Linked DNA regions of Alloalcanivorax dieselolei B5. The protein of the gene in region 3 interacts with the protein of the main gene of each other region in a pairwise test. Links are inferred from orthologs where the notes say so. Each region holds a gene or a part of one and is shown on either strand. Other genes may lie near its edges.

Region 1 (10,290 bases), 110 kb from region 3 along the record:
CATGACGGCGGCGCCGCGTTCCTCGGTGTAATCGTCGTCGACGCCGCCTTCATTGACGATACGAACCTCATCCAGCCAGATCGCCACCCGGTTCACATCCAGGGTGTCGATCGGCGCCCGCCCCACGGCGGCCAGGATCCGGCCCCAGTTGGGGTCGGAGGCAAACAGGGCGGTTTTGACCAACGGGGAGTGGGCAATGGTCTCCGCCACCGCCAGGGCGTCAGCGTCACTGGCGGCGCCTTGCACCTGAATCTCGACGAACTTGGAGGCCCCTTCGGCATCGCGGATCAGCGCCTGGGCCAGTTCCACGAACACCTGCTCCAACGCCTGAAACACCAGGCGGGCAGCTTCGCTGTCCTCCTGCTCGATCGGCGCCGCTCCGGACTGGCCGGTGGCGATCAGAATGCAGGCGTCATTGGTGGAGGTGTCACCATCCACGGTGATGCGATTAAACGAGGCGTCCGCCAGTTGGCGCACCCAGCGATCCAGCACCGGCTTGGCGATATCCGCGTCGGTGGCGATGTAACCCAGCATGGTCGCCATGTTCGGCCTGATCATGCCGGCCCCCTTGGCGATGCCGGTGATGTTCACCGGTACGCCGTCCAGCTCCAGGCGGTGACTGGCCACTTTCGGCACCGTATCGGTGGTCATGATGCCCTCGGCGGCACGACCCCAGCCGTGCTCATCCAGGGTCTCCAGCGCCGCCGGCAAACCGTTTTCGAACGGCTCCATGGCGAACGGTTCACCAATCACGCCGGTGGAAAACGGCAGCACCTCAGCCGGATGACACAGAGCCAGTTCCGACAGCAACACGCAGGTCTCCTCACACAGCGCCACCCCCTTGTCACCGGTACCGGCATTGGCATAGCCGGTGTTGATCATCAGGTAGCGAGGGGCTTTTTCCGCCAGGTTACGGCGTGCCACCTGTACCGGCGCGGCCTGGAAGCGGTTGCGGGTGAATACGCCGGCGGCACGGCTGCCTTGCGCCAGCTCGATCACCACCAGGTCCTTACGTTGGGCTTTTTTTATGCCCGCTTCCACCGCGGCCAGGCGCACCCCGGCCACCGGAAACCACTGCGACTGCGTCATGTTCGATCCTTCACCAAGGGTCATGGAATAATTCGGGCCATCTGTTCGCGGCCCCGGTTAATAGCATGGCCTTTCCTGGCCGAAAGGGGCAAGGGCCCCGAACGCACCAACCCCGCCGATGGCGGGGTTGGATGGGAAAGTGCTCACCCCTTGCGGGGGACCACAATGATCACGTTTCCAGACGGCCGCAGCAGTGCTTGTACTTTTTGCCGGAACCGCAAACACAGGGTTCATTGCGGCCCACCTTGCGGCCTTCACGCACCACCGGCTGGGCTACCTGCGGCGGCCCCTGGGTCTGGATACCGTCGCCGGACGCGGTGGGCGCGGCCATCTGCTCTTGTTGCGCCTTCATCCGCTCCGCCTGTATCCGGGCTTCTTCCTGGCGCTGGGCTTCCAGCCGTTCCACTTCGTCATCGCGTCGCACCTCGAAATTATGCAGTACGCGGATCAGCTCGTGCTGGATCTGGTTCAGCATGGCCTGGAACAACTCGAAGGCTTCCTTCTTGTATTCCTGTTTCGGGTTCTTCTGCGCGTAACCGCGCAAGTGGATGCCCTGGCGCAGATGATCCATGCTGGCCAGGTGGTCTTTCCAATGACGGTCGAGGATCTGCAACATCAGGTGTTTTTCGATCTGGCGCAGAGTTTCCTCGCCGACTTCCTGCTCCTTGCGGCGGTATTCCTCTTCCATGGTCTCGATGACCTTTTCCACCACCCCGTCGATGTGCAGCCCGGTATCTTCCTGCAGCCACTGGCTTACCGGCGCCCGGCAGCTGTACTCGGTCGCCAGGGTACGCTCCAGTCCATCCACATCCCATTGATCTTCCACGGAACCGGGCGGCATGTAGGCGTGAATTTCATCCGGCATCACGTCACGACGGATGCTTTCGATGGAGGACGCTAGGCTCTCGGATTCCAGAATCTGCTCGCGCTGGCTGTACACCACGCGGCGCTGGTCATTGGCCACGTTATCGTATTCAAGCAGATTCTTACGGATATCGAAGTTGCGCGCTTCCACCTTGCGCTGGGCGTTCTCGATGGCGCGGGTCACCCAGCGGTGCTCGATGGCCTCACCGTCCTTCAGGCCGAGCGAACGCATCATGTTACGTACCCGGTCGGAAGCGAAGATGCGCATCAGGTCGTCTTCCATGGACAGGAAAAAGCGGGTGTACCCCGGATCGCCCTGACGGCCGGCACGGCCACGCAACTGGTTGTCGATACGGCGGGATTCGTGCCGCTCGGAGCCGATGATATGCAAGCCGCCGGCCTCCAGCACCCGGGCGTGGTTGTCCCGCCATTCGTCCCGGATCTTCTGCGCTTCCGCGCCATCCGGATCGTCGAGATGCTTGATCTGCTCCTCCGGATTGCCGCCGAGCACGATGTCGGTACCCCGGCCGGCCATGTTGGTGGCGATGGTCACGCTGCCCGGGCGCCCGGCCTGGGCAATGATCTGGGCTTCACGCTCGTGCTGCTTGGCGTTCAGCACCTCGTGTTTGATCTTGTCCTGATTGAGGCGATTGGACAGGTATTCGGAGGCCTCGATGGTGGCGGTGCCCACCAGCACCGGCGCGCCTTTTTCGACGCACTGTTTCACTTCGTCGACAATCGCTTCGAATTTTTCCTTCAGCGTCAGATAGACCAGATCGTTGGCGTCGATCCGCGCCATCGGACGGTTGGTGGGGACCACCACCACATCCATACCGTAGATCTGACGAAACTCCACCGCTTCGGTGTCGGCGGTGCCGGTCATACCGGAAAGTTTGTCGTAAAGACGGAAGTAGTTCTGGAACGTGGTCGAGGCGAGCGTCTGGTTCTCCTGCTGGATGCGCACCCCTTCCTTGGCTTCCACCGCCTGGTGGATGCCGTCGGACCAGCGCCGGCCCGGCATGGTCCGACCGGTGTGCTCATCGACGATAACGATCTGGTCGTTCTGCACCACGTACTCCCGATCCCGGTGGAACAAGGCGTGGGCCTTCAGGGCGGCGTGCACGTGATGCAGCAGCGTCAGATTATGGGCCGCGTACAGGCTCTCCCCCTGCTCCAGCAGATCGTTCTCCACCAGCAAGGACTCGATCAGCTGGTGGCCTTCCTCGGTCAGCTCCACTTGCCGCTGTTTCTCATCGATCACATAGTGACCGGTTTCATCGCCCTCTTCCGGCTGCGGCTGAAGCCGTGGCATCAGCAGATTGATCTGGCGATACAGTTCGGAGGAGTCGGAGGCGGGACCGGAAATGATCAGCGGGGTACGGGCTTCATCGATGAGGATGGAATCCACTTCATCGACGATGGCGAAGTTGAGTTTGCGCTGCACCCGGTCTTCCAACCGGAAGGCCATGTTGTCACGCAGATAGTCGAAGCCGTATTCGTTGTTGGTGCCGTAAATAAGGTCGGAACCATAGGCTTCGCGTTTTTCCGGCGCCGGCTGCTGGGAGTAAATAATGCCGACGGTGAGGCCGAGAAACTCGTACAGGGGACGCATCCAGTTGGCGTCCCGCTCGGCCAGGTATTCGTTTACGGTCACCACGTGCACGCCCAGACCGGACAGGGCGTTGAGATAGGCCGGCAAGGTCGCGGTGAGGGTTTTACCTTCACCGGTACGCATCTCGGCGATACGCCCTTCGTGCAAAGCGATCCCGCCCAATAACTGCACATCGAAGTGACGCATGCCCATGACTCGCGTGGCGGCCTCGCGGACCACGGCGAACGCTTCCGGCAACAGCTCATCCAGCGTCTTGCCCTCGGCGAAGGCGCCCCTCAATTCGCCGGTCTTGGCTTTCAGCGCCTCGTCATCCAGTTTGGCCATGTCGTCACCAAGCGCGTTGATCGCCGTGACCAGGCGGCTCATACGCTTGAGTTCACGGTCATTTTTGGTGCCGAAGACTTTCTTTGCGATGGAAGACAGCATGAAACGTCCGTTTTTTCTCAATGGGTGGAGCAGAGCGCCCCGCGCTAAGGAGGGATCATTCTACTCACGAGATTGGGTAGGGGCGACCATAATTCAAGCCTTGGGCGGAGGAATCAAGACCCGGGTGACGGTCCCGGGCCAATGGGGGCGCTTGACAGCACCCCGCCCCTCCCGGAATGACCAGGCTAGCGGCGCGCCCGAGCGATATAAGGGGAAGGATCCACCTGTTGGCCGTTCTTCAACACTTCATAGTGCACGTGGGGACCGGTGGAACGGCCGCTGGTGCCAACGATGGCGACGGTATCGCCGGTGCGCACGATATCCCCGACTTCCACGGTGACGCTCTTGGCATGGGCATAGCGGGAGCTGATGCCGTTACCGTGATTGACTTCCACCAATTGGCCGTAGCCGGTTTTCTTGCCCGCGAAGGTGACGACACCGGACGCGGTGGCAATGATCGGCGATCCGTCCCGGGCGGCGAAATCCACGCCCTTGTGCCACGCCACCCGGCCGCTGAACGGATCGGTGCGGCGGCCATAACGGCTGGACATCCAGCCATGCGGAATCGGTCGGCCGGAAAGGAAGGTTTCGTCCTTGAGCTGACGGTTGGCCAGCAGCTTTTCCAGGATGTCCAACTGCTGCTCGCGCCGCTGCAAGGCGGTGGTCACCCGCTCCAGTTCCTGCATGAAGGACGGCGGCGTAAAGCTGCTGCTGCCCTCCACTTCAGGCCCCCCGATGGCCGGGGCGCTGCTGAAATCAAATTCCTGGCCGTCGATGCCGGCCACGTCCACCAGGCGTTCCCCGAGCGCGTCCAGGCGTACCAGACGGGCTTCGGTGTCCGCCAGTTGCAGGGTCAGGGCGCGGAACTGCTCAGCGCTGAGACGGGACAAGTCCGCCACTTCACGCTTCTGCTCGTTGAGTTCGCTCTGGAACCGCTCGGCCACGGCTTCGGTGTATGCCGGCGGCACCAGTTTGTAGTTCAGCCAGTAGGCGCCGGTACCCAGGGCCACCGGCAGCGCCACCATTACCAAAAGCGCCAGATACAGCCAGGATCGGGATAACTGCACCGATCGGGCATGGCCGCCCTTGCTGTTAAGCCATATGATGTTCATGAGTGTGGAAACACCCCTTCCAAAAAGTCTTCAGGCCAGCGGTCTGCAGGCCCGCGGAATATCCATTCATAAATGACAATGCCGGTGGTGCCGGGCGGCACCGTCCCCGCTGGTCTCCCCGGTTTCCTTCGTGCCACCCGGCCGGTTATGGTCTGGCCGTGGTTCGACGAGCCCGGAGTAGCTGGCGAGAGACTTATCGTTTTTTTACAATTAGCCGGGTAGTGTAAGGAAATACCATGGCCAACACAAACCGGCCCCAAAACCTCGGGGCACTGCTCAAACGCCATCCCAGATTGGGACGGCTGGCGGCCAATGCCCGCGCCCAGCCCGCGCCCTCTCAAGGCGGCGACCCGCGAGCGTGCCTGCCGCCCGCGCTGCGTGACCGGGTCATGCTGGTGGAAGAATCGCAACGCTGGCTGGCGCTGGTGGAAAACAGCGCCACCGCGCAGTTGTTGCGCTTCCATCTGCCCCGGCTGCAACGGGCTCTGCCCGGCGCCGCCAGCGTCAAAATCGTGGTGACCGGCCGGCGCCAGCTTGATAGCGGCTCCGGTTCCTCCACGCACGCCACAGATGAAGGCAAATACCGTGCCATGGGACCGGTTCTGGATGCGGAAAGCGCGGCTCATATCGCGCGCGCGGCGCGTGACATGGACGATCCGGGTCTGCGTGAGGCCCTGGCCCGACTGGCCAGCCGGGTCAAAAAGTGACGGGAAGGATCATCTGAAAGGCGTAACTGCCCACCCCGGCCGCGGGAGGGTGGCCGGGGTGGATCGGGGAAGCACACCGTTATTCGGCGGTGGCCAAAGGTCCGGCGTAGGAGATCGGCGCCGCGTCAGCGTCCTCGAACGTCACCACTTCGTAGGCCTCCGGCTGGCTCAGCAGTTCGCGCAGCAGGGCGTTGTTCAAAGCGTGACCGGACTTGTGGCCCACGAATTCGCCAATCAGGCTGTAGCCCAATTGATACAGGTCGCCGATGGCGTCCAGCATCTTGTGCTTCACGAATTCGTCGTCGTAACGCAGACCGTCCTCGTTAAGGATGCGGTATTCGTCCACCACGATGGCATTGTCGACACTGCCGCCCAACGCCAGGTTCTGGCTGCGCAGGAACTCGATATCACGCATGAACCCGAAGGTCCGGGCGCGCGCCACTTCCTTCACGAACGAGGTCGTGGAGAAATCGATGCTCGCCAGTTGATCGCGTTCCTCGAAGACCGGGTGGTCGAATTCGATCGAGAAAGTCACCTTGAATCCGTCAAAAGGCACGAAAGTGGCAACCTTGTCGCCTTCTTTCACCGTCACCTTCTTCTTGATCCGGATGAACTTCTTGGCCGCCTCCTGCTCACGGATACCCGCGGACTGCAGCAGGAATACGAAGGGCCCGGCACTGCCATCCATGATCGGGACTTCCGGTGCCGACAACTCCACATAGGCGTTATCGACCCCCAGCCCGGCCATGGCGGAGAGCAAATGCTCGACCGTGCCCACCTTGACGCCATTCTGCACCAGGGTCGTGGACAAGGTGGTTTCTCCCACATTGTGGGCACCCGCCTTGATCTCCACCACCGGATCCAGATCCACGCGGCGGAACACGATGCCAGTGTCCACCGGCGCCGGACGTACCGTCAGGTAGACTTTCTCACCAGTATGCAACCCTACGCCGGTGGCGCGGATTACGTTTTTGAGTGTTCGTTGTCTGATCATCGATTCGTCACAAAGCTACCGGTATCCTGAAAAATAAGGATACTGCCATCCTCGAAGCGTTATAAGAGGATAAGTATACCCAAAATCCTCTTACCGCACCATTGACCGTGCCTATCGCGCCGTTAGCCGCGCCGCCGTCAGTCGGCCTGACGGCGGAGGAAGGTCGGGATATCAATGAAGTCCAGATCTTCCGCGGTACTCACCGCGCCACGGCCGGAACCGCCCATGCTTTGTTGCACGGCACGACGGCGCTCGACGGCGGGACGCTCCAGGTCGTTGTAGTCCACCCGGCCTTCCGCGCCCAACGAGTTCTGACGGCCACGCACCACTTTCAGTTCCTGCTGGGCGCCCAAACCGGTGGCGACCACCGTCACGCTGATATTGTCGCCCATATCCGGGTCGATGGCCGTGCCGATGATCACATTGGCTTCCTCGCTGGCCAGCTCGCTGACGATGTCACCCACCTCGGAGAACTCGTCCAGAGCGATGGACTCGTTGGCGGTGATGTTGATCAGGATGCCACGGGCGCCACGCAGATCCACATCTTCCAGCAGCGGGCTGGAAATGGCGGCCTGAGCGGCTTCGGAAGCCCGGTTGTCGCCGGTGGCGATACCGGTACCCATCATCGCGGTACCCAGTTCACTCATCACCGTGCGCACATCGGCGAAGTCGACGTTGATCATGCCGGGACGGACGATCAGATCGGCGATCCCTTTCACCGCGCCCTGCAGTACTTCGTTGGCCGCTTTGAACGCGTCCAGCAGGGTGGTGGAACCGCCCAGCACCGACTGCAACTTCTCGTTGGGGATGGTGATCAGGGAGTGCACTTGGTCGCGCAGGGCCTGGATGCCTTCCTGAGCGGAGCGCATGCGCTTCTTGCCCTCGAACGGGAACGGTTTGGTCACCACCGCCACCGTGAGGATACCCAGTTCCTTGGCGATCTCGGCCACCACCGGCGCCGCGCCGGTACCGGTACCACCGCCCATGCCGGCGGTGACGAACACCATGTCCGCGCCGTCGAGCAACTCGGCGATGCGGTCACGGTCCTCCAGCGCCGCCTGCCGGCCGATTTCCGGATTGGCACCGGCACCCAGACCCTTGGTCACCTGGCTGCCCAGTTGAATCACGGTCTTGGCCGAGGAATTGCGCAGGGCCTGTGCATCGGTATTGGCGCAAATGAAATCCACGCCTTCCACGTTAGAGCGCACCATGTGGTCCACGGCATTGCCGCCGCCACCACCAACGCCCACCACTTTGATCACCGCGCCATGGGGTACGGAATCTTCCAGTTTGAATTGCATAATTGATCTCCCGCTTGTTGCTTCCCTGGTTACTGCTTTTTCCAAATCGGGCCAACCTGCCCGGCCCGTCTTGAAACCGTTGAAATCGCTCCACGCTTGCACGCTTCACGCAACACGCGAAAACCACTCCGATTCAGCGTGCTGCGTGCTGGCGTGTTGCGTGCCAGCGTTTTCATCAAAAATTGCCCTGGAACCAGCGCTTGAAGCGCTCGACCCAGTTCACTTGTCCACCACCGGCCTGGGCACGCGCGCTCAGGCCTTCCTTCTCCATCCGCAGCCCGTAGAGCAGCAGGCCCACGGAAGTGGAATAAATCGGGTTGCGCACCACGTCGGTGAGCCCGGCCACGCCCTGCGGCGTACCCAGCCGTACCGGCATGTGGAAAATCTCCTCCGCCAGTTCCACCGCGCCTTCGATCTTCGAGGAGCCACCGGTCAGAACGATGCCGCCGGGGATCAGGTCCTCGTACCCGGAGCGGCGGATTTCCGCCTGGATCAGGGTGAACAGTTCGTCGTAACGCGGCTCCACCACCTCGGCCAGATTCTGGCGGCTGAGGGTGCGCGGTGGCCGGTCGCCGACGCTGGGCACCTTGATGGTTTCGTCGGCGCCGGCCAGTTGCGTCAGCGCGCAGGCGTACTTGATCTTGATCTCGTCGGCGTGCTGCTTCGGCGTGCGCAGCGCCATGGCGATATCGTTAGTGACCTGATCACCGGCAATCGGAATATTGGCGGTGTGCCGGATCGCCCCTTCGGTGAAGATGGCGATATCGGTGGTGCCGCCGCCGATGTCGACGATGCACACGCCCAGTTCACGCTCGTCCTCGGTCAGTACCGAATAGGCGCTGGCCAGTTGCTCGAGGATGATGTCCTCCACTTCGAGACCGCAGCGGCGCACGCATTTTTCCACGTTCTGGGCCGCGTTCACGGCGCAGGTCACCAGGTGCACCTTGGCTTCCAGGCGCACCCCGCTCATGCCCACCGGCTCGCGCACCCCTTCCTGGTTGTCCACCACGTATTCCTGCGGCAGCACATGCAGGGTCTTCTGGTCCGCCGGAATCGCCACCGCCTGGGCGGCGTCGATGACGCGGTCGATATCCGCCTGCATCACCTCCCGGTCACGGATGGCGACAATGCCGTGGGAGTTGAGGCTGCGCACGTGGGATCCGGCGATGCCGGCGTAGACCGAGTGGATCTGGCACCCGGCCATCAGTTCCGCTTCCTCCACCGCCCGCTGGATCGAGCGCACCGTGGCCTCGATATCCACCACCACGCCTTTCTTCATGCCGCGGGAGGGCTGCGAGCCGAGGCCCACCACCTCGACGGTGCCTTCGCTGGTCACCTGACCGACGATCGCCACCACCTTGGAGGTACCGATGTCCAGTCCCACGATCATGTTGTCCATTGCGTTCGCCATTAGCGCCTGCCTCGATCCGTTATACTTTGCCCGCCCGGCGGGCGGATGCCGCTTGCGCGTCCTGGTCATCCCGCCAGGTGACCGCCACGCCATCGGCGTAGCGCAGATCCACCCGGGCCACGCCGCGACTGTCGGTGCTCAGCACCCCGCGGTACAACCGCACGAAGCGGCGCAGCTTGTTCACGTACTGTTCCCGATCCACCACCAACTGCATGTTGTTATTCAGGGTCAGGCGGGCGGTGAGACGCGCGTTCACCTCCATCCGCTCGATCCCCAAGCCAATGTCGCTGAGCAGTTTGGCCATGCTGTGGTAGTAGCTCATTACTTCGTCGAGCCGTTGTTCCGGTCCGTTCAGACGCGGCAGACCGGAAAGGTCGTACTGCTTCAGCGCCTTGAACGGTTCGCCGGTATTGGAGACCAGCAAGGTCTCGTTCCACACCGCCACCGGTTCCCGCTCGGTGACGGTGAGCACCACGGTATCCGGCCACTGACGCCGCACCGAGACATCCGCCACCCAGCTCAATTCCCGCGCCTGGTCATAGATCCGGTCCAATGGCGCAGTAAAGTAGTTGGCGTCACGCACCAGGGTGGCCAGCTTGGTCTGCACCTGCTGCTGACGGCGGACGTCGGTGACCCCGTCCACACCCACCTTGCGCACCGGGTAGTGATCCAACACCCGTGGCAGGTAAATCACGCCGCCCACCAGCACCGCCGCCACCAGGGCCACCAGCACCGCCGGCACCGCCGCCGCCAGGCGCTCACGCAGCGGCACCC
Region 2 (4,768 bases), 2.7 Mb from region 3 along the record:
TTCCGGTGAAGGTCAACCTGATTCCCTTCAACCCCTTCCCCCACGCTGGCTATGAGCGCTCCCGGAAAAAAGACATCCTGGAGTTCCATAAATTCCTTAATGACCATGGCCTGCTGACCACGGTACGCACCACCCGGGGCGACGACATCGACGCCGCCTGCGGACAATTGGTGGGCACGGTGCAGGACCGCACCCGTCGTGCCGAACGTTGGAAAAAATCGGTGTTTCACCGCACCGAACAGGCCGATGGCAATGCGGCGTCTGTATGATAAAACGACATTTTTTGGTTGTGGCACTGGCCGGAGGCCTTTGGCTGTCCGGCTGCGCGGTGGAGAGCAGTCGTAACAACGTCAAGGTGGATGAAGCGGTCACCAGCCGTGTCGCCGCTGGTCTTCAATATCTTCAGCAGGGCAATCCCAGCGAGGCCCGGCGACATTTTTCCCGGGCTCTGTCACTCAATGACAACAGTGCCAAGGCACACAATGCCATGGCACTGTTGTATAACTACGAGCGCGATCCGGAGAATGAGGAACGCCACTACAAGCGCGCCTTGCGGATCGACGGTGATTACGCGCCGGCATTGAACAATTACGGAACCCTGCTGTACAGCCAGGGTCGGTACCAGGAAGCGCTCAAGCTGTTCGGCCGGGTCGCCAACGATCCCGGTTATGAAGGGCGGGGCAGTGCCTATAGCAATATCGGCCTGTGCCATCTGCGCCTGAACCAGCCGGAGCAGGCGAAAGAAGCCTTTATCAAGGCGCTTCGTCTGCAACCGCGATCCGTGACACCGAATCTGGAACTGGCGCGGCTGTATTATCAGGATCAGCGCTACGATCTGGGCTGGGACTATTACCAACAATACACCCAGCGGGTGGGTCGACAGGACCCCGCCGGGTTGTGGCTGGGGGTGCGGCTGGCCCACGCGTTGGGCCGTAAAGACCAACAATCCAGTTATGAGCTTGCGTTGCAGAATCTCCACCGGGGTTCCCGTGAATATCGGCTCTGGCAGGAGTGGCGCGGCGCTCAGGAGGCACCTTAATGAGCGAGTCAGGGACGGAACTGCCCGGCGCCGAGTTGCGTCGAGTGCGTGAAGAGCGGGGTATGACCCGTGAGGAAGTGTCCGAACACCTGCACCTTTCGATGAGCTACCTTCAGGCTCTCGAGGAAGATGACTACGGGCGTTTGCCCGAGCCGCCCTTTATTAAAGGGTATTTGCGCAATTACGCCCGGCTGCTCGGGCTGCCCGGTGAGGAACTGGCGTCCCGCTTTCAGCAACATGTGAACCAGAACCGCCGGGAGCCGGTGCCCACCGAATCCCTGCATGAACCCCTGAGCAACCGTCGTGATTGGCGCTGGCCGCTATTGCTGGTACTACTGGTCCTGTTACTGCTGGTTCTGGCATGGTGGTTATGGCCCTCCGCTGGTGAGCCCGAGCCGCCGGGTACGTACCCCGATACGGTGGAAGAATCCGTGGTGCCGGAGGCGGCACCAGCAGCGCCGGCTGATACCGGGTCCGATACGGACGCCCCGACATCGCCGTCGGAGCCCTCCCTGGACTCCGGAACGACCACCCCGGAACCTGTCATGGAGCCGTCTTCCAATACGGAGGATAATAGCTCTGACAGTGGGGTCGAAGCCGTGGAGTCACAGGCGGGGACCCCGGAGCCGACCAGTGAGGCCGGTGCGGACAGTGAAACGGGAGCCGCGGTGGCGGCAGCCGGTGGCGATCGGCTGGAATTGGCCTTTTCCCGCGATTGCTGGATCCGGGTCGTGGACGCCACCGGCAAGCGCCTGGTGGAAGGCGTGCAGAGCGCCGGTGATCGCGTGTCCCTAAATGGCGAAGCGCCTTATCGGCTAACCGTCGGCGACGCCGCCGCGGTCAGCGAGATGACGCTCAACGGCAAGGCGGAAACCCTGCCCGGCAGCGGATCAGGCCAGGTGTTGCGTTTCTCGTTACCGTAGCCCCGTTTACCGTGGTCTCCGCGGCCGCCTAACGCTGTTGAATGCCCGACCCGGTGCCGGGCAGTGACGGGTCGATCAGACGTTTCAGCTCTTCAGGAGTCAGTATGGAACCGGAAATTTCCATTCAACGCCGCAAATCCCGGCAGATTCATGTGGGATCCGTGCCCGTTGGCGGTGACGCGCCGATCTCCGTGCAGAGCATGACCAACACCGACACCTGCGACGTGGACGCCACGGTGGCGCAGATTCGCCGCCTGGAAGAGGTGGGGGCCGATATCGTGCGGGTTTCGGTGCCGACCATGGACGCCGCCGAGGCCTTCGGCAAGATCCGGAAACAGGTGCAGGCGCCGCTGGTGGCGGACATCCACTACGATTACAAGATCGCCCTGAAAGTGGCCGACGAAGGCGCCGACTGCCTGCGTATCAACCCGGGCAATATCGGGCGCGAGGACCGGGTGCGGGCGGTGATCCAATCCGCCCGTGACCACGGGGTCCCGATCCGTATCGGGGTCAACGCCGGCTCGCTGGAAAAGGAACTGCAACGCAAATACGGCGAACCCTGCAGCGACGCGCTGGTGGAGTCGGCGTTGCGGCACGTGGAGATTCTCGACCGCTACGACTTCCAGGAATTCAAAATCAGCGTCAAGGCCTCCAACGTGTTCATGACGTTGCAAGCCTACCGCAAGCTGGCCACCCAGGTGGAGCAGCCCCTGCACCTGGGTGTCACCGAGGCCGGCACGTTCCGCTCCGGTACGGTGAAATCCGCGGTGGCGCTCGGCGGTCTGCTGCTGGAAGGCATTGGCGACACCATCCGTATCTCCCTGGCCACCGATCCGGTGGAGGAGATCCGCGTCGGTTTCGATATTCTCAAGAGCCTCAACCTGCGCAAAAAAGGCGTCAACATCATCGCCTGCCCGAGCTGCTCGCGGCAGAACTTCGATGTGATCCAGACCGTCAACGAATTGGAGGCGCGTCTGGAGGACATCAACGAGTCGGTGGACCTGGCGGTGATCGGCTGCCTGGTCAACGGCCCTGGTGAAGCGCGGGAAGCCGATGTCGGCCTCACCGGCGGCACCCCTAACAATCTGTCCTATGAGGACGGCCAGAAGAGCCACCACGTCAAGCAGGAAGACCTGGTGAGTGAACTGGAGCGGATGGTGCGTACCAAGGTGCAAAAAATGCGCGATGACGAAGCCAAGGGTATTATCGCGCGTAGTGAATAAAGAACGCCGGATGCCGAACGCCGGACGCTTGACGCCGAAAAGCGGCAAGTCTCCGGCGTTTGTTGTTTCCGGTCAGGTTTCAAGCGTCGGGCGTCCAGCGTCGGGCGTCGAGCGTTAACAAGGAGAACCGGTGAGCAAGAAGATCACCTCCATTCGCGGGATGAACGACATCCTGCCGCAGCAGACACCGCTGTGGCAGTGGCTGGAAGACAAGGTGCGCGGGGTGCTGGCGGCCTATGGTTACCAGGAGATCCGTACGCCGATCCTGGAACAGACCGATCTGTTCAAGCGCGGTATCGGTGAAGTCACCGATATTGTCGAGAAGGAGATGTACACCTTCGAGGACCGCAACGGCGACAGCCTGACCCTGCGCCCGGAAGGCACCGCCAGCTGCGTGCGCGCCGCCGAGGAGCATGGTTTGCTCTACAATCAGACCCAGCGGCTGTGGTACGCCGGGCCCATGTTCCGCCATGAGCGTCCGCAGGCCGGCCGCTATCGCCAGTTCCACCAGATCGGCGTGGAAACCTTTGGCATGGACGGGCCGGACATCGACGCCGAGGTGATTCTGCTCTCCGCGCGTCTGTGGAAAGCCCTGGGGTTATCCGATCAGGTGACCCTGGAACTGAATTCACTGGGAGACGCCGAAGACCGCGCCCGCTACCGTGATGCCCTGGTGGCGTATCTGCGTGAGCACAGCGAGCGCCTGGACGACGACTCCCGCCGCCGGCTGGAACGCAATCCGCTGCGCGTGCTCGACAGCAAGGACGCCGGCACCCGCGAAGTGCTGGAGCAGGCACCGCGGCTGGAAGCCTTTCTTAACGACGATGCCCGCGAGCACTTCCGCAGGCTGTGTGCGTTACTGGAAGCCGCCGGGATCGAGTACCGCCTCAACCCTTATTTGGTACGCGGGCTGGACTATTACGGCAAAACCGTATTCGAATGGACCACCCGGGCTCTGGGCGCCCAGGGCACGGTGTGCGCCGGCGGCCGTTACGACGGCCTGGTGGCGCAACTGGGTGGCAAGCCGACCCCGGCGGTGGGCTTCGCCATGGGCCTGGAGCGGCTGATTCTGCTGCTGGAACAACAAAACCCGGAACTGCCGGCGCCGGTGGCACTCTATATTGCTGCCATGGGCGAAGTGCAGTCCCAGGCTCTGGCCCTGGCCGAGCGCCTGCGGGACCGGCTCCCCGGCGTCGGTATCGTCACCCACTGTGGTGGCGGCAGCTTCAAGAGCCAGATGAAAAAAGCCGACCGCAGCGGCGCCCGCTACGCGCTGATCCTCGGCGAGGACGAAGTGGCGCGCGGGGAAGTGGCGGTGAAACCGCTGCGTGAAGACGCGGAACAACAGCAATTGCCCGAGACCGACCTGGCCGACTGGCTGGCCGAACGTCTCGCAAGATCACAAGCGTAAGGAGAAACAGGGGTGGCCGATTACATCCGTGACGAAGAAGAACAAGCCGAGCGTCTGCGCAACTGGTGGCAGAAAAACGGCGTGGCCACGGTAGTGGTGATCGTACTGGCGGTGGGTTCCATGATTGGCTGGCGGCAATGGCAGCAGCATCAAAGCGTTGAAGCCGGCAAGG
Region 3 (10,396 bases):
GCAGGTGGTGGCGCCGGTGAGTACGAACACTCGCGACAGGTTCAGATTGGGCAATGGCTCGCTGGCCGGAACCGAGAAGCCCAGGGTGGTGTGGTAGAACGGCGTCGGAGTCAGGGGCTGGTCAGTGACCGGGTTGATTTGCGGATGCTGATCATTGAACCGGGAGATCTCGAAAGCTTGACCGGCGGTCCGCGCAGGGCCGGCGATCATGTATGAAAGCTGACTGGCCAGCGCGAGATAGCCCCCGCCGTTGTAGCGCAGATCCAGTACCAGTTCGTCGATGTCATTGCCTTGCTGTAATTGCTCCACCGCTTCCAGTAGCGCTTTTTCTGCGGTGGCGATGTGGTCGTTGAACAGCATGTAGCCTACCCGTTTGCCGCCGGCGCTGGTCAGCACCTGTACTTTCTGTACCGGCTCGGAGGTGATGGTTTCGGCGGCGAGTGTGATGGTATGCAGGCTGTCATCGGGATATGCGAACTCGAACTCATGTTGCTCGTCTTCGCGGGTGGGAAACAAGCCCGCGTTCAGCGTATCCACGTCATTGCTCCATTCCATGCTGACGCCGTCGACGGACAAAAGCCGGGCGCCTCGTGGCGGCAGGTCGGGGCGGTCTTGCTGATCGTGATAGGCCACCCGCACGTCCCGTGGCAGGTAAGGATCGACGATCACCCACTGCATGCCGTAACCCAGTGCCACGCCGGATTGGGATTGCGCGTTCCATTCGTCACTGGACATGGTGAAATGAAATTGATCCTTCGGCGTGCCGCTGGCGGTGATGGCTTCCGTTTTCAACAGGTCGAAATAAGCCAGCGGGTTATCATAATTGCCGGGATTGCGATCCTGGATCTCGTCGTACCAGAGGTAGGTCTCGTGGCTCCAGGCGCGCAACCAGTTGTTTTCATCCAGCACTGATCCCGCCACATCGGGGTACTGGTTGCCGCTGCGTGGCCTGAGGCACTGATTGGCGAATTGTCCGGCGTCGGCGAACTGGCCGGCTTGCCAGGTGGTTGCCGGGCTGCTTGAACCGCCACCGCCACCTCCTCCGCACGAGGAAAGAAGGACGAGAGCAGACAATAGTGTGGCGTGACGAAAACCTTCCATGGTGATTTCCTTATTATCGTGTTGTTGTGCGGGCGCCGGGGCGGCCCATCCCGGGCCGCAGCGTAAACCGGCTCCTGTGACGGTTTGATTAACCGTTCAGTTTTTGTTGCAGCAACTGGTTCAGTTGCTGGGGATTCGCCTTGCCCTGCGTGGCCTTCATGGCCTGACCGACGAAGAAGCCGATCTTTTTCTTCCGTTTGGCGTCATCGGAGCCATGGTAATCCTCTACCTGTGCCGGGTGGTTGGCGATGATGTCATCGACGATCTTTTCCAACTCGCCGGTGTCGCTCATCTGCTTGAGGCCTTTGCTCTCGATGATTTGATCCGGGCTGCCCTCGCCGGCCCAGCAGGCGTCAAACACCTGCTTGGCGATTTTGGAACTGATAGTGCCGTCCTTGATGCGCTGGATCAGTTCACCAAGATGTTCGGCGCTCACCGGACTTTGCGCGATGCCGATGTCGTCGGCGTTGAGACGCGCGGTCAGTTCTCCCATCACCCAGTTGGCCGCCAGCTTGGCGTCGCCGCCCTGTTTGGCCGCCGCTTCGAAGTAGGCGGCGGTGGCGAGGTCGGCGCAGAGCAGTTCGGCGTCGTATTCGGAGAGCGCGTAGGCTTCAACGAAGCGCGCTTTGCGGGCGTCCGGCAGTTCCGGCAGCGCGTCACGCAGCTCGTTGATTTCCTCTTCACTGACCAGCACCGGCAACAGGTCCGGGCAGGGGAAGTAGCGGTAATCGTTGGCGTCTTCCTTGCTGCGCATGGCGCGGGCGGTGTTGGTTTCGCCGTTGTACAGGCGCGTTTCCTGCACCACTTCGCCGCCGTCCTCGAGCACATCGATCTGCCGTTCCACTTCCAGTTTGATGGCTTTTTCCATGAACCGGAACGAGTTCAGGTTCTTGGTTTCGGTACGCGTACCCAGCGGTTCGCCGGGACGGCGCACGGAGATGTTCACATCGAAACGCATGTTGCCCTGGGACATATCGCCGTCGCTGATGCCCAGGGAGGTGACGATGGCGTGCAACTTGCGGGCGAAGGCCACGGCTTCTTCCGCGTTGCTCATGTCCGGTTCGGAGACGATCTCGATCAGCGGCGTGCCGGCCCGGTTCAGGTCGATGCCGGTCATGGCCCGCCCGGTTTCGTCGGAGAACGCTTCATGCAGCGATTTGCCGGCGTCTTCCTCCAGGTGGGCGTGGTGAATGCGCACGCTCTTGCGAGTACCGTCCTCCAGTTGCAGCTCGACCACGCCGGCGCCGACGATGGGCTCGGCCAGTTGGGTGGTCTGATAGCCCTTGGGCAAATCCGGGTAAAAATAATTTTTCCGCTCGAACACGGACCGGCGGCCGATTTCCGCGTCAATGGCCAGGCCGAAGCGGATTGCGTGGCGGATTGCTTCACGGTTGACCACCGGCAGAGTGCCGGGCATGGCCAGATCAATCAGACTGGCGTTGCTGTTCGGTTCGTCGCCGGTGCGGGTGCTGCTGGCGGAGAACAGTTTGGAGACGGTGGCCAGTTGCACGTGCACTTCCAGGCCGATAACGGTTTCCCAACTCATGCGAACGCTCCCGGAATCCGTTGGTGCCAGTCGGTGGCCAGTTGATAACGATGGGCCACGTTGAGGATGCGGCCCTCCTGGAAGTAGTTGCCGATGACCTGGGTGCCCACCGGCAAGCCGTTGACGAAACCGCTGGGCATGGACAGCGCCGGCAGGCCCGCCAGGTTGACGGCGATGGTGAAGACATCGGCCATGTACATGTTGATCGGATCATTTACCTTGGCGCCGATCTTGAACGCGGTCTCCGGGCTGGTCGGCCCCATGATCACGTCCACCTCGGCGAAGGCGCGGGCGAAGTCGTCACGGATCAGGCGGCGGACCTGCTGGGCGCGGCGGTAATAGGCGTCGTAGTAGCCGGCGGACAGGGCGTAGGTGCCGACCAGAATACGGCGTTTGACCTCCTCGCCGAAGCCTTCGGAACGGGAGCGTTTGTACAGATCCAGCAGATCCACGGGATCGTCACAGCGGTGACCGTAGCGCACGCCGTCGAAGCGGGACAGATTGGAGCTGGCCTCCGCCGGCGCGATCACGTAGTAGGCCGGCACCGACAGTGTGATACTCGGCAGCGACAGTGGCACCAGTTTGGCGCCCTGTTTTTCCAGCTCCCGCAGCGCCTCGCGGCTGCTTTCGGCGATGGCCCCGTCCAGAGTCTCCGGGAAAAACTCTTCCGGAACGCCGATCCTGAGACCCTCCAGATTCTGGTTCAGGTCGTTGAGATAATCACCCACCGGCTGGTCGAGGCTGGTGGAATCCTTGTCGTCGTGGCCGGCCATGGCGCCCAGCATCAGCGCGCAGTCGGCGGCGCTCAGGCCCATCGGGCCGGCTTGGTCGAGGCTGGAGGCGAAAGCGATCATGCCCCAGCGCGATACCCGTCCATAAGTGGGCTTCAGACCGGTGACGCCGTTCAGTGCCGCCGGCTGGCGAATGGAACCGCCGGTGTCGGTACCGGTGGCGGCCGGAGCCAGGCGCGCGGCCAGAGTGGCGGCGGCGCCGCCGGAAGAACCGCCGGGCACCCGCTCCTGGTCCCAGGGGTTCTTCACCGGGCCATAAAAGCTGGTTTCGTTGGAGGAGCCCATGGCGAACTCGTCCATGTTGGTCTTGCCCAGCATCACCGCGCCCTGTGCCGCCATTTTTTCCACCACGGTGGCGGTGTAGGGAGCGATGAAGTTGTCCAGCATGCGTGAGCCGCAACTGGTGCGGACGCCTTCGGTACAGAAGATGTCCTTGTGGGCCACGGGCAGGCCGGTGAGCAGTCCGCCTTCGCCCCGGGCGAGGGTGGCGTCGGCGGCGTCGGCCTGGGCCAGGGCCTGCTCCTCGGTGACGGTGATCAGACTGTTGAGTTCACCGTCGAATTGCCGGATGCGGCGCAGAAAGTGTTCGGTCAGCTCGCGGGAGGAGAATTCCCGGGCGGCCAGGCCGGCTCTGAGTTCGGTCAGGGTCTTGGTATGCATGGCGTCTTATTCAATCACTCGGGGGACCAGGAAGCAGCCCTCTTCGGTGGCCGGGGCGATCGGCATGACCCGTTCGCGCACGTCCGGTTCGGTAACGTGGTCGTCGCGTAGCGGCTGACTCACATCCAGGGGATGGGCCAGAGGCGCGACGCCATCCACATCGGCCTGCTGCAACTGGTCCACCATGGCGAGAATGTCGTTGAGCCGTTCGCTCAATGCCGCGGTCTCGTTGTCGTCCACTTGCAGGCACGCCAGGTGGGCGACTTGAGCGACCACCTTGGAATCAATAGCCATGGTTCTCTCCGTTGTTCTCTTCGCAAGAATCAGCACAGCCCGGTATCAGTACGCCGTGGCGTCGGCACGGGATCGGAAATCGGCTTCAGGAAGGCGCAAAAAGTACCACAGACCGGCCTCGGGGAGCCACTGAACCGGCATCCGGGGAGGGCAAATCCGGGCGCTTGCCCCGGGGATTGCGGATGATCGCCTCCCGGTACGATGAAAACAGGGGCGCCGGCGGCGCTTCGGCCGATCCGTCGGCCTTGCCGGATGGGCCCGCCGTTGCTAGAGTTGCGCCATCTTGCCGTCACCTGTGAAAACGGGATCAAGACGGCGCTTTCCTCTCGACGAGACTTCAGGAAACTGGCCAGGATGTCCGTTATCAAACGTATTCGGGGGATGTTCTCCACCGATCTTTCTATTGATTTGGGGACCGCCAACACGCTGATCTATGTGCGTGGTCGGGGTATTGTCCTCGATGAGCCCTCGGTGGTGGCGATTCGTCATCACGGTGCCCAAAAGAGCGTGGCCGCGGTTGGCGCCGACGCAAAACGGATGTTGGGCCGTACTCCCGGCAACATTACCGCCATTCGTCCGATGAAGGACGGGGTGATCGCCGATTTCGACGTCACCGAGAAAATGCTCCAGTACTTTATCAAAAAGGTGCATGACACCGGCTTTTTCCCGCCGGCGCCCCGGGTACTGGTCTGTGTGCCTTGCAAATCCACGCAAGTGGAGCGCCGGGCCATTCAGGATTCCGCCTACGGCGCCGGGGCTCGTGATGTGTTCCTGATCGAAGAGCCCATGGCCGCCGCCATCGGTGCCGGCCTGCCGGTGGAAGAAGCGCGTGGCTCCATGGTGGTGGATATCGGTGGAGGCACCACCGAAATCGCCCTTATTTCCCTGAACGGCGTAGTCTACTCCGAATCCGTGCGTATTGGCGGTGACCGTTTCGATGAGGCCATCGTCGCCTATGTGCGCAAGGAATACGGTTCGCTGATCGGTGAATCCACCGCGGAACGCATCAAGCACGAAATCGGCACCGCCTATCCCGGTGGCGAGGTGCTGGAAATCGACGTTCGCGGGCGTAATCTGGCGGAAGGGGTGCCGCGCCAGTTCACCCTCAATTCCGAGGAAATCCTGGAAGCGCTCAAGGAGCCGCTGGCCGCCATTGTCAATGTGGTGCGCAATGCCCTGGAGGCTTCGCCCCCGGAGCTGGCTTCCGATATCGCCGAACGGGGCCTGGTGATCACCGGCGGCGGCGCGCTGCTGCGTGATATCGACCGGCTGCTCAGCGAGGAAACCGGCCTGCCGGTGATCATCGCGGATGATCCGCTGACGTGCGTGGCACGCGGCGGTGGCAAGGCCCTGGAAATGATGGATACCCACGGGCTTGATATGCTGGCCATGGGTTGATAGACGTTGGCGCCTCACGGCGCCAACGTCCTGGTAACCGACGGCCATGTCCTCTTCCAACCCTACTTACCGTCTTCTCATCGCGCTGGTGCTGGCCGTGGTGCTGATGGTGCTCGACCAGCGCACACCGTGGGCACAGCCGATCCGTTACGTGGTCGGCTACCTCACCGCGCCGGCCCAGTACCTGGCCCACCTGCCGGTGGACACCGCCCGTTTCGTTTCACGCCAGACCCAGAGCCGTGGTGAACTGCTGGAAGATCAGGAGCGCCTGAACCGTCAGGTGCTGATTCTGGAACAGCGGGTGCAGAAACTGGCGGTGCTGGAGGCGGAAAACACCCGCTTGCGCGAGCTGCTGAACTCTTCGGCGAGCCTGGAAGGATCGGTGCTGGTGGCGGAGATCATCGGTCTGGATCCGGACCCCAACCGCCAGGAAATCGTGATCAACAAGGGCGCCCGCGAGGGCGTGCGCCGTGGCCAGGGCGTGCTGGAGGCCCAAGGGTTGATCGGTCAGGTGGTGGAAGTGGGGCCGCTGGCTTCGCGGGTGCTGCTGATCACCGACGCCAGTCATGCCATGAGTGTGCAGGTTAACCGCAACGGGGTGCGCGCGATTCTGGCCGGTACCGGCCAGGGCAATACCCTGCGTTTGCTGTACGTGCCGGACACCGCCGATGTGCAGCAGGGCGACTTGCTGGTGAGTACCGGCCTGGGACAGCTCTATCCCCGTGGCTATCCGGTGGCCGAGGTGGTCAGTGTGGATCACCGCTCCGGCGCCGCCTTCGCCGATATCCTGGCCCGGCCCAAGGCCCAGATTGATCGCGCCAGTCACGTGCTGTTGGTGGAATCCAAACCGGTGGAGCCCGCTCCCGCTGATCAGGACGAACAAGGGGACGCGCCGCCGGACATGGCGGAGGAGGAAGGCCAATGAGCAAGGAGAAACCGGCCGGCACCGGCGTGATCCTGGTGACGCTGTTCCTCGCCGGTCTGCTGGAGGTGGTGCCGCTGCCCGAGGACCTGAACTGGTTGCGTCCGGACTGGCTGTTGCTGGTGTTGATGTACTGGGTACTGGCGTTGCCGCATCGGGTCGGCGTGCTGTGGGGCTTCGTGGTCGGGCTGTATCACGATGTGCTGGTGGGCACCACGCTGGGTCAATGGGCTCTGGCCTATAGCCTGGGGGCCTACTTCATGTTGGCCGCCTACAAGCGTATGCGTGTCTTTCCGGCTTTGCAGCAAACCGCGGTGGTGTTCCTGTTGGTCGGCTCCTCGAATCTGCTAGCCTATCTGGTGCAGGAATCCGTGGGGCGCGCTTATTATCCTCCCTATACGATCCTTTACAGTACGCTGGCCAGCGCGGTGCTGTGGCGGCCGATCGTGGCCGCGCTGCGCTGGGTGCAGTTGCGTTTTCTGGTGCGCTGAGAACGGATCGACCAGGCCGATGGCAGGACGACATGACGGACGTTGTTTTACCTCAGCGGGGGACGCCGCTGTTTCTCGCTTCCGGTTCGCCCCGACGAGCCGAGTTATTGACCCAGGTGGGAGCCCGGTTCACTCGCCTGCCGGCTCCGGGCGTGGACGAAACGCCCTTGCCCGATGAATCTCCCGAGCAATACGTGATCCGTTTGGCCCGCGCCAAGGCCGGCGCCGGTGATGGTCTGCGGACGTCGCCCGGTGCGGTGCTCGGCGCGGATACCGCGGTGGTGCTGGAGGCGCGCATTCTCGGCAAGCCCGTCGATGATGACGATGCCCTGGCCATGATCGATGCCCTGTGCGCCCGGGAACATCGGGTGCTCAGCGGGGTCTGCGTGTTGCATCAGGGCGAGGCGCGCACGGCCATGTCGACAACCCGGGTAAGATTCCGGGCGCTCACCGCGGCTCAGCGGCGCGCCTATGTGGCCCGTGGAGAAGGCCGGGACAAAGCCGGTGCCTATGGCATACAGGGGCTGGGCGCCGCGCTGGTGGCGTCCCTGGCCGGCAGTTACAGTGGGGTGGTGGGACTGCCCCTGGAGCAGACCCTTCCTCTGCTGGAATGGGCAGGGGTCCCCTACGGTATCTCCGTGCCCGCTGAATAGGGCGCGAAGGTGGTGACGAGGCCAAGGTGAGCAGAAAAAACGACAGGCACGGACATGCCTTCTGGCGCGACTGGCTATGGTGGCTGGTGGCCATCCCGTTGGTGTTGCTGGCGGTGTACGTGGTGGCCATGCGGCAATTCATGGCGGTACTGCCGGAATACCAGACACAACTGGAAACGCTGGTGGCGGAGCGCTTCGGCACCGACATCGAGATCGATCGCCTGGAAGGCGAGATGGAGGGGCTGTCACCACGCATCCGGCTGTTCGGGCTGAGTCTGCCGGCGGTGGAAGGCGGGTCTCCACTGACCCTGGACCGGGTGGAAATCAGCGTTCGGGTGCTGGCCTCGCTACTGACCCGGGAGCCCCGCCTCAACGAACTGCGTATCGAAGGCGTGGATCTGCATCTGGTTCGCGACGAACAGGGCCGGATCCATCTGCGCGGCCTGGAGGCCTTCGAAGGTGGTGAACCGCAATGGGACCGCTGGTTGTCCCTGCTCTATCACCAATACCGTATCGTCATCGACGACGCTCGCTTTTCCCTGGAATGGCCGGATTTGCCACCGCTGGCGTCGTCTTTGCGTCTGGCGCTGGTCAACCATGGCGATCAGCATCGTCTGGCGGTGAAGCTGGAGGCCCGTGACCGTCCTTTTTCCGTGGACGGACGGCTGCGCCTGGATGGCAATCCGCTGCGCTGGGAACAGGTGAATGCTGGCGCCTATTTGTCGTTGGATGGAGAGCGACTGGAGGAGTGGCTGCCGGACACCCGTGAGTGGCCCCTGGACCTGGAGAACCTGAAGGGCAAGACGCAGCTGTGGCTGGATGTCAGGGACGGCCGCCCCACCAGCGGCAGCGCCCGCCTTTCGGCGCCACGGCTGGTGCTCACCGATGGGGAAACCCCCTGGGCGATCAGCGATCTGAATCTGGACGCGCGCTTCCGTTATGACCCGGAACAGGGGGGAGAGGTGGTGCTCTCCAACGTGCGGGGTGAAACGCCGGCCGGCGATCTGGCCCCCGGGCTGCTGGCGGCATCCTGGCACCGGCCCGGGGAGGGCCAGGCCCCGCGGTGGGCGGCCCGTGGTGAACGCCTGCGTTTGCAGGCGCTGGCACGGCAGTTGGCGCAGTGGCCGTTCGCGTGGCCGGCATCGATCTCGCCGATCCGGCAAAAGCTTGAGGTGTTCCAACCCGAAGGCCAGTTGCGCAGCCTGTATCTGACCGGCGAGGGAACGGACTGGCGTTCGCTCCAGGCCCGCTTCAGTGACCTGGTGGTGCAGGCGGTGGATAAACTGCCTGGCGTCTCGGGCCTCAATGGCTGGCTGACGGCCACGCCGGAGGGGGGCTTGGCGGATCTGCGGGGCGACACGCTTGGCCTGATGCTGCCGGAATTCTATGACCATGCCCTGGAAGCGGCGTTCACCGGTGCGCTGCGCTGGTCGCTGGAAGAGCAGTCCTGGACGTTGGACACCGGCGCGATACGCGCCCGCAATCCGGATGCCTGGGGGGTGGCGATGGCCCGGGTGCGGGGCGGGGCGGAACACATTCCCGAATTGCGTCTGCTGGCGGATCTGTTCGACGGCGACGGCGCCCGCGCCAGTCATTATATTCCGCTTGGGCGCCTGCCCGGCGGTGCTCGCGACTGGTTGGGCCAGGCGTTCCGGGGCGGTCATCTGGATCATGGCCAGTTCCTGTACCAGGGGCCGGTGAAGATCGATCGCGAACGTCAGCAGGACCGCACCTTCCAAATGCGCTATCAGGCCCGCGATGTCGCCCTGTCATTCCTGCCGGACTGGCCGGTGGCCACCGCCGCCGACGCGGACGTGCTGATGGACGGACGGCGTCTGGTGGCCACCGCCGGCAGCGGTACTTTGCTCAACAGCCAGATCAGCCAGGTGGCGGTGGATATTCCCGAGCAGGGCGGTCAACTGGTGGTGCAGGGCAAGGTCAATGGTCCGGCCGCGGATGTTGATCGCCTTTTCCATGACACGCCGCTGGCCGCGACCTTGCCAAAGGAATTGTTGGATTGGCGCTTCCGTGAGGGCCGGGTGCAAGGGCATCTGCTGCTGGATGTGCCGCTGAGAAAAGGCGAAGGGCGACAGGTAACCGTGGTGGCGGATGGCAGTGCGAGTGGCGTCACCGTGGCCAATGAGGCGCGGCGGTTGACCCTGACCGGGGTGGCCTCGCCGGTGCACTTTCACAGCCGCAATGGATTGAATCTGCCGGACCTCAAGGGGGAAGGGCTGGGAGGCCGCTTCAGCGGCGCCTGGACCACCCGTGACGCCGACAGCCGTCTGGTATTGAGCGGGGGGGTGCCGGCGGCGCGATTGCGGCAATGGCTGGGTTTCGACTGGCTCTCCCCGGTATCCGGGACCGTGCCGGTGGATATCACCATGAGCATGCCCTGGCGCGGGCGAGGCTTCCACCTGGAGGCCTCGTCATCGTTGCGCGGGGTGACTGTCGATGCGCCGGCGCCGCTGGGTAAATCGGCGGATACCAGCCGACGGCTGTGGCTGAGTCTGGATCCGGAACGGCAGGATCTGCGTTTG

The links.
Region 1: the proteins of B5T_RS17755 (region 3) and ftsZ interact in binary tests that used the Escherichia coli proteins (3 or more experiments, as listed by UniProt). The link is inferred for Alloalcanivorax dieselolei B5 from one-to-one orthologs.
Region 2: the proteins of B5T_RS17755 (region 3) and B5T_RS05875 interact in binary tests that used the Escherichia coli proteins (3 or more experiments, as listed by UniProt). The link is inferred for Alloalcanivorax dieselolei B5 from one-to-one orthologs.

The regions. Positions count from the first base shown.
Region 1 is NC_018691.1:3,871,414-3,881,703, forward strand. The notes cover bases 6,024-8,904. They hold ftsZ (cell division protein FtsZ), read right to left. Parts: upstream 8,106-8,904; coding sequence 6,942-8,105; downstream 6,024-6,941. Other genes in these bases: lpxC (UDP-3-O-acyl-N-acetylglucosamine deacetylase), read right to left, coding at 6,024-6,804; ftsA (cell division protein FtsA), read right to left, coding at 8,281-8,904. In the rest of the region: bifunctional glutamate N-acetyltransferase/amino-acid acetyltransferase ArgJ, read right to left, coding at 1-1,089; preprotein translocase subunit SecA, read right to left, coding at 1,259-3,991; B5T_RS17210 (M23 family metallopeptidase), read right to left, coding at 4,177-5,103; B5T_RS17215 (hypothetical protein), read left to right, coding at 5,340-5,810; more of lpxC, read right to left, coding at 5,890-6,023; more of ftsA, read right to left, coding at 8,905-9,516; B5T_RS17235 (cell division protein FtsQ/DivIB), read right to left, coding at 9,536-10,290. UniProt on the Escherichia coli protein: Essential cell division protein that forms a contractile ring structure (Z ring) at the future cell division site. The regulation of the ring assembly controls the timing and the location of cell division.
Region 2 is NC_018691.1:1,280,330-1,285,097, forward strand. The notes cover bases 1-3,000. They hold B5T_RS05875 (RodZ domain-containing protein), read left to right. Parts: upstream 1-1,038; coding sequence 1,039-1,962; downstream 1,963-3,000. Other genes in these bases: rlmN (23S rRNA (adenine(2503)-C(2))-methyltransferase RlmN), read left to right, coding at 1-269; pilW (type IV pilus biogenesis/stability protein PilW), read left to right, coding at 266-1,039; ispG (flavodoxin-dependent (E)-4-hydroxy-3-methylbut-2-enyl-diphosphate synthase), read left to right, coding at 2,067-3,000. Also shown: more of ispG, read left to right, coding at 3,001-3,185; hisS (histidine--tRNA ligase), read left to right, coding at 3,316-4,596; B5T_RS05890 (YfgM family protein), read left to right, coding at 4,609-4,768.
Region 3 is NC_018691.1:3,988,807-3,999,202, reverse strand. What follows is about bases 3,782-6,768. They hold B5T_RS17755 (rod shape-determining protein), read left to right. Parts: upstream 3,782-4,746; coding sequence 4,747-5,790; downstream 5,791-6,768. Other genes in these bases: mreD (rod shape-determining protein MreD), read left to right, coding at 6,712-6,768; mreC (rod shape-determining protein MreC), read left to right, coding at 5,837-6,715; gatC (Asp-tRNA(Asn)/Glu-tRNA(Gln) amidotransferase subunit GatC), read right to left, coding at 4,105-4,392; gatA (Asp-tRNA(Asn)/Glu-tRNA(Gln) amidotransferase subunit GatA), read right to left, coding at 3,782-4,098. Outside these bases: B5T_RS17775 (S41 family peptidase), read right to left, coding at 1-1,101; Asp-tRNA(Asn)/Glu-tRNA(Gln) amidotransferase subunit GatB, read right to left, coding at 1,190-2,647; more of gatA, read right to left, coding at 2,644-3,781; more of mreD, read left to right, coding at 6,769-7,203; B5T_RS17740 (Maf family protein), read left to right, coding at 7,236-7,856; B5T_RS17735 (YhdP family protein), read left to right, coding at 7,883-10,396. UniProt on the Escherichia coli protein: Forms membrane-associated dynamic filaments that are essential for cell shape determination. Acts by regulating cell wall synthesis and cell elongation, and thus cell shape.